Linked DNA regions of Cellulophaga sp. L1A9. Each later gene encodes a partner of the first gene's protein in a complex. Links are inferred from orthologs where the notes say so. Each region holds a gene or a part of one and is shown on either strand. Other genes may lie near its edges.

Region 1 (8,201 bases):
AACGCTTCTAATAAAGTGCTAATTACCTTTTCTATAGAGGCATTTAAAAACAAACTAGTATCATAAGGCACAAAAATATCTAAACCTTCTGGAAGGTCTTTTTTTACATCTTCAAGTGTAACTTTGATATTCTCAATAATTTCTCTTGCATTAGAACCTTTGGTTTGGAAAATACCCATAAATACGGCAGGATTTCCCATACTCATAGCGTTAGCAGCATAAGATTGTGCATCTAACTCAATAGTTGCTACATCATTTAGTCGAAGAAACTCTCCATTACCTAAAGCTTTAATAACTATATCTGCATATTGTTGTTCATGTTTAAAACGTCCGCTATAGGTTAATGTATAGGAGAATGCTTCCCCATTATTCTGCCCTAAAGAACCTGCTGCAGCTTCTAAGTTTTGCTCGGCTAAAGCCGCAGTAATATCTGAAGGTATTAAACCGTATGTTGCTAATTTTTCAGGTTTCAACCAAATACGCATCGCATAATCTTGTTGTGAGAATAAACTAACATCTCCAACACCACTAATACGTTGCATTGCAGGTACCACATTTATTTTCAAGTAATTCTGAATGAATGTCGCATCGTAATTCTCATTTTCAGAATACATAGAGATAAACATTAACGCACTCGTTTCTTGCTTTTGTGTGATTACCCCGGTCTGTATAACCTCTTGTGGTAGTAATGCATTTGCTCTAGATACACGGTTTTGAACGTTAACCGCAGCTATATCTGCATCTACTTCTTGGTTAAAGTAGACGGTAATTTCTGCAGCACCTGTGTTAGATGCAGTAGAGGTAATATAACTCATACCTTCTACACCGTTAATTTGTTCTTCGATAGGGATAATTACACTCTCTAAAACGGTTTCTGCATTGGCTCCTGCATAAGACGCTGTTACCTTAATGGTAGGTGGCGCAATATCTGGATACTCCTCTATAGGTAAGCTTGATATACTGATGACACCAAGTATTACTATGATAATAGAGATTACTGTTGAAAGCACTGGTCTTTCAATAAATGTTTTTAACATAACTAAATAAGTTTATAATTTGTTAATTCTTAAATAAAACCTCTATTGGTTTAATAGCTTCATCAAATGGGGTGTCTTGTGGAGTAATGGCCATACCATCTCTTAATTTTCCAACTCCAGACACAACAAGTCTATCACCAGCTTTAAGTCCAGATTCTACCACATATAAATTACCCACTGTACCTTGTACTTTTAGAATAGTAGATTGTACTTTGTTGTCTTTATCAACTATAAAAGCAACAATGTCTTTTTGTTGTTCATATGTTGATGATTGGGGAAGCACAATAGCATCTTTATATTCTATTGGAAATCTAATTGTACCACTGTTTCCATTGGTTAAAATTTCATTTGGATTATTAAAAGCAGCTCTTATTTTTATAGTTCCCGTATTTTCATTGATCTGACCAGTACTGGTTTGAATACGTCCAGTCTCAGAATAAATTTTTCCGTTCGCTAAAACTAAGCTCAAATCTGGCGAGTTTTTAATACGTTCTGCTTTGGTAGTTCCTTCAGATCTTTGTAAAAGATCTATATACTGAGCTTCGTTAAAACTAAAAAAGGCATACACTTGACTAATTTCGCTAACTGTTGTTAATGGCATACTATCACTTGGACTAATTAAGGCACCTTCTCTAAAGTTAATAGCACCAACGTAGCCATCTACAGGACTTTTAATGGTTGCATAACCAACACTGGCAGATACACTGCTGTAATTTGCTTGTGCTTGTGCTAAATTTGCTTTAGCGGTTTCTAATTGTACAGGACTAATAATGTTTTTCTCTACAAGTGGAACTAATTTATCTACCTCAACTTGAGCGACATTAATACGTGCTTTTGCTGCACCTGCATCTTGACTTAAAGATTGTGTTTCTAATTTAAATAACACCTGACCTTTACGTACTTTTTGTCCTTCGTCTACTAATACTTTTTGAATATAACCAGATACTTTTGCTCTAACATCACTGTTTACAATACCTTCTATATTTGCTGGGTATTCTTGATATCCTGTTACGGTTTTAGTTTGCATTTCAACTACAGGGAAAGAAGGAGCAGGGCCTGCTGGCGCCGCAGCTTTTTGTTCTCCATTGCCTCCGCAACTTGAAACGACTAAAAGTAGGGTTATTGCTAGTATCGTTAATAGTTTATTATGTCTCATTTTGTGCTTAGTTTAAATATCGATTTGTTTGTTGTTTTTAACTTTAATTAATTTTACTCTTAATTCTTCAATAGAAGCAGAAGCGCCATCTATAAATTTTATATAATCGTTATGAAAATTTAAATCAAATTTTTCCTCTTTATTTTCAATACTTTTATTATTTTGATTGTCTTTGTAGTTTTTTATTTCTAGGTGTAATTCACGCACTTCTTTCCAATCAGTTATCATTTTATCAACATGCTGAATGATGGTGTCTGCGTTTATAATAAAATATTTTTTACGATCTCCGGTCTTTGTATAATACTCAATTTTTTTTAAATCCTGTAAGTGATTAATGTGTGTAGAAATAGTGCTCTTACTAGCACAAAGAATGGTTACCATGTCCTCAAACGTAGCTCCTTTTTTACCAGTTAAAATAATATAGGATAGGATACGTGCGGCAACCGGTGCCAGCTGTTCTCTATTTTCTAAATGCACCCCCAGTTTTTCAACTAAAGACATTTTTTCTTTACATATACTATTTGCCATTTTTAAATTTATTTCCTACTGTTTTTTGGGTATAAAAATCCATGGACAGTAAAATTCTGTGCAAATATATTTATTAGTTCGGAATAAACCGAACTAAAAGAACTTAAAAATGTATTTTTATGAAAATTTTAGGATTTACGGAGTGATTATCCCTTCTTTACCTATCAAAGGTATGGTTGTGAGTGCTTTACTGCTAATGGTATTTTTTTTGAAAATATATTTTTTGTCAAATAACCTATTATTGGAGAAAAAGGAAAGTGAAAAAATGTTGTCCAGAGCAAAGATTTCTTCTTGCAACGGTTCAAATTTTTTAAATGATTTGCCTTCTAAGGATCCTAAGCCATGTCTAATAGTGGCAGTCTTATCTGTATCATTAGAACCGTTTGAAACTATAATAGCCATTTCTATGGCAGTCTCTTTATTGTTGATTAAATAGGCGTTCCAAACTTTAGTCAACATTTCGTCATCCCATTCATAAACAATGGCAACGTAAACGTCTTCAACAACAGGGATATTAATATCTTTTTTCAAGAGTAGGTTCCTTTAGAAGGGTTTTTACTAAAAATATACTTTACTTTATGCTATAGTGCAGATTTAAATTGCTCTAAAAAGCGAACATCATTTTCACTTAAAAGTCGGATATCTGTAATTTGGTGTAGTAGCATTGCAATACGATCAATACCTACCCCAAATGCAAAACCAGAATATTCATTAGGATCTATGCCGCAATTGGTCAATACATTAGGATCTACCATACCGCAACCTCCAATTTCTAACCAGCCGGTTCCTTTGGTGATTCTGTAGTCTGCTTCTGTCTCTAATCCCCAGTACACATCTAGTTCTGCACTTGGTTCAGTAAAGGGGAAGTAAGAAGGTCTCAATCTAATCTTAGATTTACCAAAAAGCTCAGTAGTAAAAAACTGTAATGTTTGTTTAAGGTCTGCAAAAGAAACATTTTTATCAATATACAATCCTTCTATTTGATGAAAAAAACAATGAGAACGAGCGGAGATAGCTTCGTTTCTATATACTCTACCTGGAGAAATAGTTCTTATTGGAGGTTTATTATCTTCCATATAGCGTACTTGTACCGATGAGGTATGTGTACGTAGTAAAATATCAGGATTTGTTTGAATAAAGAAGGTGTCCTGCATATCACGTGCGGGGTGATACTCAGGAAGGTTCAATGCGGTGAAGTTATGCCAGTCATCCTCAATTTCTGGACCTTCAGAAACATTAAAACCTATTCTAGAGAAGATATCAATTATTTGATTTTTTACAATAGATATTGGATGTCTGGAACCTAATTCTACAGGTTCTCCAGGGCGTGTTAAGTCACCATAACCACCTTTGTCATCAACTTTATCTTCTATAGCTTCTTTAAGCTTGTTAATTTTTTCAGTAGCAATTGTCTTTAACTGATTGATGGTTTGCCCAAATTCTTTCTTCTGATCATTTGGTACATTTTTAAATTCCGTAAAAAAATCATTTAAAAGTCCTTTTTTACCAAGGTATTTAATTCTTAAGCTTTCTACCGCCTCTTTAGAGTCGGAAGTAAACTTTTCAATTTCAGCAATATGTTCTTTTATTTTATCAATCATAACAATGGACTAGCCGACAAATTTAAAACTTTTATGGGAGTAGTATAGCGAACTGCTTTAAAGTTTTTTAATCAGCAGTGAAATAGCGTGTTTTTAGTGTATTATTTTAAATAATTTAACTCTTAGAAAGGTAAGGGTTAAATGAAGTACTTTAATAGTGCGGTTTTTTAAGAAGTAACTGTAGTGTCTTTAATATTTTCTTTTACCCAAAGTAAACTTTCATTAAAGGTTTTGAAAATGTGTGCTTCAGGAATTAAATCTGGAATGACATCTACCCGCTCCATCATGTACCTTGGTTGTTTTAAAACTCCCACAAAGAGAATCGTTATATTAGATTTCTTTAAATCGATTAAAACATCTTCTAAGGTATATAATCCCGATTGATCCATATACTGCATACGGCCCATTCTAATAATTACGGTTGATGCTGTTTTTGGAATTTGGTTTGCTAGTTGCTGAAATTCACTTGTAGATCCAAAAAATAAAGGTCCCTTTAAATGTTTAATAAAAACTTCTTCTTTTAAGTTTTTAGGAAAATCAATTTCATCTGACCATGCTTTTTCTTCCTCTAACGATTTTACATCGGAACGTTCTGCCGTTAAATCACCCATTTTTTTCATGAACATTAATGAGGCAATTACCAAACCAATACCTACAGCATAAATTAAATTCCAGAATGTAGAAAGGAGCATTACTACGATCATAACAATAACTTCTGAACTTAATTTTATAGGTCCTATTTTAATATCTTTTGGTAAACTTGGGATTGCTTTTAATCCTTTATAATCCATAACGCTAATTCCAACTGTCACCAGTATACCCGCTAAAACTGCTGCGGGTATTTTTGAGGCTACTGGCCCTAAGGCTAATAGAATAAACAATAATAAAATCCCGGCCATCATTCCAGATAGCTTTGTTTTACCTCCAGAATTAATATTTACTACGGTTCTAATGGTGGCTCCAGCACCTGGTAACCCGCCAAAAAGTGCAGCAATACTATTTCCAATTCCTTGTCCTACCAATTCTTTATTTGGGATGTGTTTTGTCTTGGTCATGTTATCTGCTACCACCGAGGTTAACAATGAGTCAATAGCTCCAAGAAGAGCCAAGGTCAATGCAGAAAAGAAATACGGCATAACGCTCCCTAAACTAAATTCTGTGAAAATTTTAAAATTAGGCATAGGAAATCCTGCAGGGATCTGCTCTATTGGCCTATAATTCAAATCAAAGCCAAAGGCAATACCAGAAACTACGAGCAAAGCCACTAGCGTACTTGGTACTACTGTTGTTATTCGCTTAAAACCGTAAATAATAAATATAGTTGCTAATGCCAGACCAAATTCTAGCCAATTAATATTTTGTAATGCACGGGGGATAACCTTTAAAGCACCTAATGCACCTTTAGTTTCTGAATTAGCTAAAGTCTGTGCCTCTTTCTGAATACTTTCTGGTGTAATTTCATTAGATCTGTTGATCGTTTCTTCAAAGTTTTCTAAAACTAAAATACCTTCACCAGCTTCTTCTTTTAAAATATTTTTTAAAATAAATTCTTCTGCTTGTGGCTTATATTGATCTACAAATGCTATGTCATCTTTTGGATAATACCCCAAGGTAGGCAGTGTTTGCGTAATGATAATGATAAGACCTATGGCGGTCATAAAACCAGACACTACTGGATAGGGTATATAACGAATGTATTTACCGAGACCAAGTACCCCTAAACCTATCTGCATGATACCTCCTAAAAGGAAAACCGTTAGAATGGCGGGTAGCGCTTTTTCAACACTCCCATCATTAATTGCAATGATTCCTGCAATTATAACCATGCTTACGGCTGTCATTGGTGCAGTAGGACCAGATATTTGCGTATTTGTTCCTCCAAATATTGCAGCAAAGAAGCTAATAAATATAGCGCCATACAAACCTGCACTAGGCCCTAAACCAGAGCTGACACCAAAAGCTAGTGCTAACGGTAGTGCAACTATACCCGCAGTAATGCCTCCAAAAAGATCTCCTTTAAAATTAGAAAATAAATTCTTCATAGAAATAAATTTTGTGAAACTATAATGGCTTTATTTATAAACAATTTTGAAGTTTTCCCAGCGCTAATTATTTTTAAATTAAATACTTAGCTAATATTAGTCTAAGTGGTAAATCTCCATAATATTACCGAGAATACCTTCAAAATCAATTTTTAAATCGATTAATTTCCCTGTATGAATATCAAACACCCAGCCATGTACCTTTAAACCATGATCTCTATAAGCCTTTTGTACCGCTGCAGTTTTAATAAGATTTACGCATTGTTCTTCAACATTTAATTCTACTAGACGTTCATATTTTTCTAGTTCATTTTTAATCGCATTTAGCTCTTTTTTATGAATACGATATACATCTCTTATGTTTCTAAGCCATGGGTTAAGAATGCCTAAATCTTTAGACTGCATAGCAGCCTTAACTCCACCACAACCATAATGACCGCATACTACAATATGTTCCACGCCTAAATGCATTACTGCATATTCAACCACAGACATGGCATTTAAATCTGTTCCTATAACCATATTTGCAATATTTCTATGCACAAATACTTCACCAGGTTCTAGGCCCATTAAGTCTTCTGCGCTTACCCTACTGTCTGAGCAGCCAATGTATAATAATTCTGGGTTTTGACCTTTTCCCATTTCATCAAAATAATTGCTGTTCTCGCTTAACTTATCGTTAACCCATTTTTTATTGTTTTCGAATACAAAATCAAGATTCATTTGTTCAGGATTTATTGGTTGGAAAGATACTTTATTACATAAAATGACCTACCACAAACAAGGTAAGCCATTTTCAAATTACGAAGGTGTACTTAAGACTAATAAAAATCTACTTCACCTGTTGAAATATCATACATAGCACCAATTATTTTTATTTCGCCTTGCTTTTCCATTTCGTCTAAAATTTCACTGCGCTCTCTAACATTTTTAATAGTTTGTAAAACGTTTTCAGCAGAAACAGCATCTACAAACTCTAGATTTTTAGAATTTCTTAAACTTTCGTCTAGTGGTTCTTTAACGGCAGCTACAGCAGGCTCTATTTTATTTATCAAAGCGGTTAAGTTCCCCATTCTTGCATGGTCACAGGCTCCTTTTATCGCGCCACAACTGGTATGGCCAAGAACTACAATAAGTTTTGTTCCAGCTAATTTACTAGCAAATTCCATACTTCCTAGAATATCTTCATTTACAAAATTCCCAGCAATACGGATACTAAAAACATCTCCTAGTCCTTGATCAAAAACTAACTCGGCAGAAACACGAGAATCAATGCAACTTAATATGGTTGCAAAAGGAAATTGGCCTTCACTGGTATCATTTACTTGTTCTAGTAAATTACGATTTGCTTTTAAATTATTTTGAAACCGCTGATTACCTTCTTTTAAAAAATCCAATGCTTTTTGAGGAGTCATTGTGGATTGTGTTTCTCTGGTATGTGCTTTCATATTTTTTTATTATTAATTAATATCTTGTTGAAATAGGATTAAGGTAAATGAAGCTCTTTACTTCCTGTAAACAGTAAAGGCACGTTTATACTATTTATAATATCTTTTAAATTGGCTTGAATAGTATTAGATTTTTCGCCTTTGTTAGTCCTTCCAATACACAATAAATTTACATCATTTATAGCTACATATTTAGCGAGTGTTTCCGGTACATTTTCACAGGCATCGAAAACAAAATCAACCGTATTTAAAGTGTCTGTTTGTTGTCCTTCCGCAGCCTTTTCATTGTTTCTCATTTTAAATGATTTTAAAGGCTTTTTTATATGTGCCATTAATTCAGGAAGAAAACTTATGGAAGTTGGTAACTGTTCATAATTGAATAAACCTAA
Region 2 (5,680 bases), 2.3 Mb from region 1 along the record:
TGGCATCTCTTGATGCTCTTTCTTTTCTTTACATGAAAAAAACAAAACAAAAAATACCACAACAAATCCCAACTTCCTCATAATTCCTTCTTTTTCCGAAGCCGAATTAACAATTAATTTGTTACAATTAAAAATAAAAATCAATTCAATTAAATAGCTATTGAATGTCTTGACACATTGTTTTATATTTGTTGGCTGTTAGCTGCAAATTATTATAAACTAATAATAGCAAGGTTTACAAGAACAAAATCAGAAACCAAAACTAATTATCCGATGAGGATACTTGAATAGAGGCGTATGGTTCTAAAAATTAGAACACTACACTATATTTAAAACTCGGAATTGAAAATATTATTAAATGAAAATATCTTACAACTGGCTAAAACAATTTTTACAGATTAGCTGGGAAGCTGAGCAAACTGCGGAATTATTAACAGATCTTGGCTTAGAGGTAGAAGGAATTGAAGCATTTGAATCGACAAAGGGAGGCTTAAAAGGCATCGTTGTAGGTCATGTTTTGTCTTGCGAGAAACATTCAAACGCTGATAAACTAAAAATAACCACGGTTGATATTGGGACAGGAAACCCAATTCAAATAGTATGTGGTGCTGCTAATGTTGCGCAAGGACAAAAAGTACCTGTTGCAACTATTGGTACAAAACTCTACACGAAAGAAGGTGAAGAGTGGATTATTAAAAAAGGTAAAATTCGAGGTGAAGAAAGCCACGGAATGATTTGCGCTGAAGATGAAATTGGTGTTGGGGAAAGTCACGATGGTATTATGGTACTGAGTGATGATCTAAAACCAGGAACACCTTGTGCTGCTATTTTTGAAGTAGAAAATGACACCATATTTGAAATTGGCTTAACGCCCAACAGAGCAGATGCTATGAGTCATTTAGGTGTCGCTAGAGATCTAAAAGCGGGTCTAAAACAAAAAGATCTTCAATTAGAACTCATTACACCTTCTGTAAGTAATTTTCATATTACCAATAGATCTTTAAAAATTGATGTTTCCGTTGATGATAATAAACTTGCGCCAAGATATGCTGGTGTAACGATAAACAATCTTACGGTTCAAGAATCTCCAAACTGGTTAAAGAATAGATTAAAGGCAATTGGTTTAAGCCCTATTAACAATATCGTAGATGTTACTAATTACGTACTTCATGAATTAGGACAGCCTTTACATGCATTTGATGCTAATAAAATAAAGGATAATAAAATTAATGTAAAAACTTTAGCTACTGGTACTAAATTTAAAACTTTAGATGGGGTAGAAATAGAATTACATGAGGATGATTTAATGATTTGCGATGCAGAAAAACCACTTTGCATAGCTGGTGTATATGGAGGATTAAATTCAGGGGTTACAAATGATACTACCTCAATTTTTCTAGAAAGCGCCTATTTTGACCCTATTTCTGTACGTAAAACATCAAAAAGACATGGTTTCAACACCGATGCATCGTTCCGTTTTGAAAGAGGTATTGATATTAATAGTGTTGAATATTGTTTAAAAAGAGCTGCAATATTAATTCAACAAATTGCCGGTGGTGATATCACCTCTGATATTATTGACTTATACCCAAACAAACAGAATGATTACCAAGTTTTCTTGACGTATAAAAAAATCAATCGCTTAATAGGACAAGAAATCCCTCAGGATATTATAAAATCTATATTAGCTTCTTTAGACATCAAGTTAAATAATGTTACGGAAACAGGATTAGGTTTAACTATTCCATTCTATAGAGTTGATGTTCGCAGGGAGGTAGATGTTATTGAAGAAATTTTAAGAGTCTACGGGTATAATAATATCAATTTCAAAGAAAAACTAAACGCTTCGATAGCTACGACAAGTCCTTTTGAAGATTACAAAATTCAATCTATTATAGGCGACTTTTTAGCAGCGAAGGGGTTTAATGAAATAATGACCAACAGCCTAACTTCTCCTATTTATAATAAAGAGGTTGAAAAGTTAAACGAAGAACATACTGTTAACATTATAAATCCCTTAAGTAATGATCTCTCTATTATGAGAAGAACGTTATTGTTTTCAGGATTGGAAGCTATATTATACAACAGCAATAGAAAAAGACAAAATTTAAAGTTCTTTGAATTTGGAAAAAGCTACCATAACTATAATGGGAAGCAGCAAGAAAATAAACATTTAGTTCTTTTCCTAACAGGCAACAAAAATGAAGACTCATGGATTGCACCAGCAGCCAAGACAAGTTTCTTTACCTTAAAATCAAATGTGGAAAGTATCTTAGAGCGTCTAGGTTTAAAAAATCTATCTACTGTGATTTCTAAAAGCGAAGAATTTTCTGAAGCAATAGCCATAAAATCTGGTAAAATAGACGTTGTAAATTTAGGAACGGTTCAGAAATCAATTCTAAAGAGTTTTGATTTAAAGAATGAAATACTTTATGCTGATTTTAAATGGGATGAAATTTTAACTCTTATTCGCGATCAAAAGATAGCGTATCAAGAAATTTCAAAATTCCCAGAAGTGAAAAGAGATTTTGCATTGCTTATTGACAATGAAGTTTATTTTAAAGACATTCATAACATTGCCTTTGAAACTGAAAAAACCTTATTAAAAGAAGTAAGTCTTTTTGATGTGTACACAGGATCTAAATTACCAAAAGGTAAAAAGTCTTATGCCGTAAGCTTCACGCTTAAATCTGAGAAAGCAACCTTGACAGATAAACAGATCGAAAAGATTATGTCAAAATTCAAACATAATTTTGAATCTAAACTTGGTGCTGAATTGCGCTAAGATGCTTATAAAGTGGTACTGCAAGTAAAGCTTATACTTAAGCTTTACTTGCAAGATGACTTACACTATCTATTACATGGATAACACCATTACATTGATTTGCATCGGCTTTAGTAATCACAGATTGATTTCCAAATTTATCCGTCAATATAATATCAATACCCTTCATTGTTGCCGTAAGCGTATCTCCTGTAAGCGTAGTAAAACGAGCGCTCCCTTCTCCACTACAAAGTGCCTTTAATATTTTTGAAGCCGAAAGTTTGCCTGCAATAATATGGTACCCTAAAATCGATTGAATTTCTTTCTTATTCTTCGTACGAACTAAATCTACAATTCTAGCTTTAGTTGAAGAATCAAAATTAATATCACTAGGCGCAAAAACAGTAAATTGAGCTTCACCATCCAATAAAGCATCTAATTCTGATACATGTACTGCTGCAATAAGAAGTTCGTGATTTCCGGAGTTTTCGGCATTCTTTAAAATAGATTTTTCAGGATCCATTTTAATATTGCCATTTTTTTTCTGCGCATTAACACTAAGCATAGTAAGCGTTAACAGCACTAAAAGAGGGGATTTTAGTAGCTTCATAATTCAAAGTAGGTATTAAAACTTAATCAATTTAAAAAAATTTGGGATGGTATTTCATCGTTGAAATACCAAATAATAATGACAAGATACACCTATTATTGGGTAGTTCATGGGCAATAAGATGCATTTCATAGAAATTAACATTTATTTAACATGTGTTTAGTGAAAATCCTCAATATATCTAATCCAACAATTTTGTAAATTTGATATGATCTCAAAAAATATTCAGATGCTATTGAAAAAGATAAACCTTGAAGATCAACTCAAAAAAGAGAAAGTGAAGCATTCAAGCTCCTCTAATACTTTGATTGATCAATTTTACCACATTCTAGAAGAAGAGCATAAAACAAGCACTAGAATCAGAGAGAAAACCATTAAAAAAAATCAGGGAAATTACAATCACTTTATTATTGATCTTTTAGAAACGGATAAAATATATCATATTGATCAAATAAAAAAAATATGTATTGACTACAGACTTCGCTTTTTAGATAGTTCCTATTTCAAAGGAGAAATCCCTAAAGAAGCCTTTTTAAAAATAAATAAACTAGAGCAAGAGCATAAGACCACGCTTAAAAATTTTAAAATAATTGCACCGTCTAAATTATTTAAATTGGAAGATAAGGACGACCCTTTATTATTTGCTTCTATAGGTAATAACTATTATTATTTAATACACCAATGGGGCAATGATATGAGTGCCTATAGAAAATTACTAATGCTCCCTTTTAAGAATATCATCAATTTACTGCTGGTCATTATGGCACTAAGTTATTGCATGACCTTATTGGTACCTTCTGGACTTTTTTCTAAATCTGCATCTAATGCTCAATTTTGGATCCTTTGTTTTTTTATGTTCAAAACAATTATGGCTATTACTATCTTTTATGGTTTTTCAAAGGGGAAAAACTTTACACCTGCTATTTGGAATAGTAAATTTATATAATAACAAAAACAGCGGCTCTAGGCCGCTGTTTTTTATTTGATATTTGAAGTCTTTAAATAAGATCACTTAATTGTGCTACCGCAGGAAAACGTTCTGTTGTAAAACCCTCCGCATACTCTACTCCTATTAACCTTCCTAAATCTCTAGCTCTGTAATTTACGCTGTCCGTAAAATTCTTACTACTTATTGGTGTCTCTGGTTCATTACTTTTTGGATCGTAGAACTGAGAACCATACGCAAAAATTGCTTCCGTCTTCTTCTCTATAAACCCAGAAACATCTACTAAAAGATCTGGATTTAAATTTTTCCATTGAATGTAATGGTACACTATTTTTGGTCGCCATGCATCTTGCCAAACGTCATCACCATCAAACTTTGTATCAATTTTAATCAATCCGCTCAAAAAACAAGCATCACTAACCAATTTACTGCCTTTACCATGATCTATATGACGATCATCGATAGCATTACAAAGCACTATTTCTGGTCGGTATTTCCGTATCATTTTTATTACCGCTAATTGATGCTCTCTATCGTTGGTAAAAAATCCATCTGCAAATTCTAAATTCTCACGAACCGTTACCCCTAAAATTTTAGCAGCAGCATTTGCTTCTTTGTCTCTAATTTCTGCACTACCACGAGTTCCTAACTCGCCCCTAGTTAAATCTACAATTCCAACTTTCTTACCATTGGAAATTTCTTTAGCAATTGTTGCTCCTGCACCTAACTCTACATCATCAGGGTGTGCACCAAAAGCCAATATATCTAATTTCATACTTCTCATTTATGATTCATTTGTCGCACAACACGACCAATTACTTACTTAGCAACAGCAATTGCTTGTTCAATATCTTCAATTAAATCTTCAATATCTTCAATACCTAATGAAAACCGAATTAAACCATCTGCTATTCCTTGGTTTTCTCTTTCTTCCGGACTCAATAAACCATGAGATGTTTTTGAAGGTGATAGCATGGTGCTTTCTACTCCCGCTAAGCTCATAGATGATTTAATAAGCTTTAATGCTTGCTGAAAGGTATATGAATCTATTGCTTCATTAAGTTCAAAAGAAAGCATCCCACCAAAGCCACGCATTTGAGATTTTGCCAATTCATGGTCTGGGTGGCTGGGTAATCCTGGATAATAAACCGCTTGAATATTTTTATTTTGATATAAAAATTCCGCCATTTTCTGAGCATTTTCATTCTGTGCTCGCACACGTATGCCCATTGTTTTAATACTTCGTTCTAACAACCAAACCGTATAATCACTTAAACTACCTCCAAAATTTTTCGCTAAATGAAATATACGTTCCATATATTCTTTCGTAGAGGCCACTGCCCCTGCTAATATGTCTGAA

The links. The genes of interacting proteins can lie anywhere in the genome.
Region 2: the proteins of pheS (region 1) and pheT are in contact, whole or in part, in a crystal structure (PDB 6P24), measured with the Escherichia coli proteins. The link is inferred for Cellulophaga sp. L1A9 from one-to-one orthologs.

What each region holds. Positions count from the first base shown.
Region 1 is NZ_CP047027.1:1,609,665-1,617,865, reverse strand. Bases 2,313-5,293 are described here. They hold pheS (phenylalanine--tRNA ligase subunit alpha), read right to left. Parts: upstream 4,323-5,293; coding sequence 3,303-4,322; downstream 2,313-3,302. Other genes in these bases: GQR94_RS06850 (SulP family inorganic anion transporter), read right to left, coding at 4,490-5,293; GQR94_RS06860 (hypothetical protein), read right to left, coding at 2,857-3,252; GQR94_RS06865 (GbsR/MarR family transcriptional regulator), read right to left, coding at 2,313-2,721. In the rest of the region: GQR94_RS06875 (efflux RND transporter permease subunit), read right to left, coding at 1-1,037; GQR94_RS06870 (efflux RND transporter periplasmic adaptor subunit), read right to left, coding at 1,060-2,193; more of GQR94_RS06865, read right to left, coding at 2,206-2,312; more of GQR94_RS06850, read right to left, coding at 5,294-6,364; GQR94_RS06845 (carbonic anhydrase), read right to left, coding at 6,461-7,087; GQR94_RS06840 (carbonic anhydrase family protein), read right to left, coding at 7,186-7,812; GQR94_RS06835 (universal stress protein), read right to left, coding at 7,851-8,201.
Region 2 is NZ_CP047027.1:3,951,599-3,957,278, reverse strand. Bases 1-3,071 are described here. They hold pheT (phenylalanine--tRNA ligase subunit beta), read left to right. Parts: upstream 1-358; coding sequence 359-2,785; downstream 2,786-3,071. Other genes in these bases: GQR94_RS17385 (fasciclin domain-containing protein), read right to left, coding at 2,823-3,071; GQR94_RS17395 (peroxiredoxin), read right to left, coding at 1-81. Outside these bases: more of GQR94_RS17385, read right to left, coding at 3,072-3,374; GQR94_RS17380 (hypothetical protein), read left to right, coding at 3,604-4,320; bacillithiol biosynthesis deacetylase BshB1, read right to left, coding at 4,373-5,095; GQR94_RS17370 (PLP-dependent aspartate aminotransferase family protein), read right to left, coding at 5,140-5,680.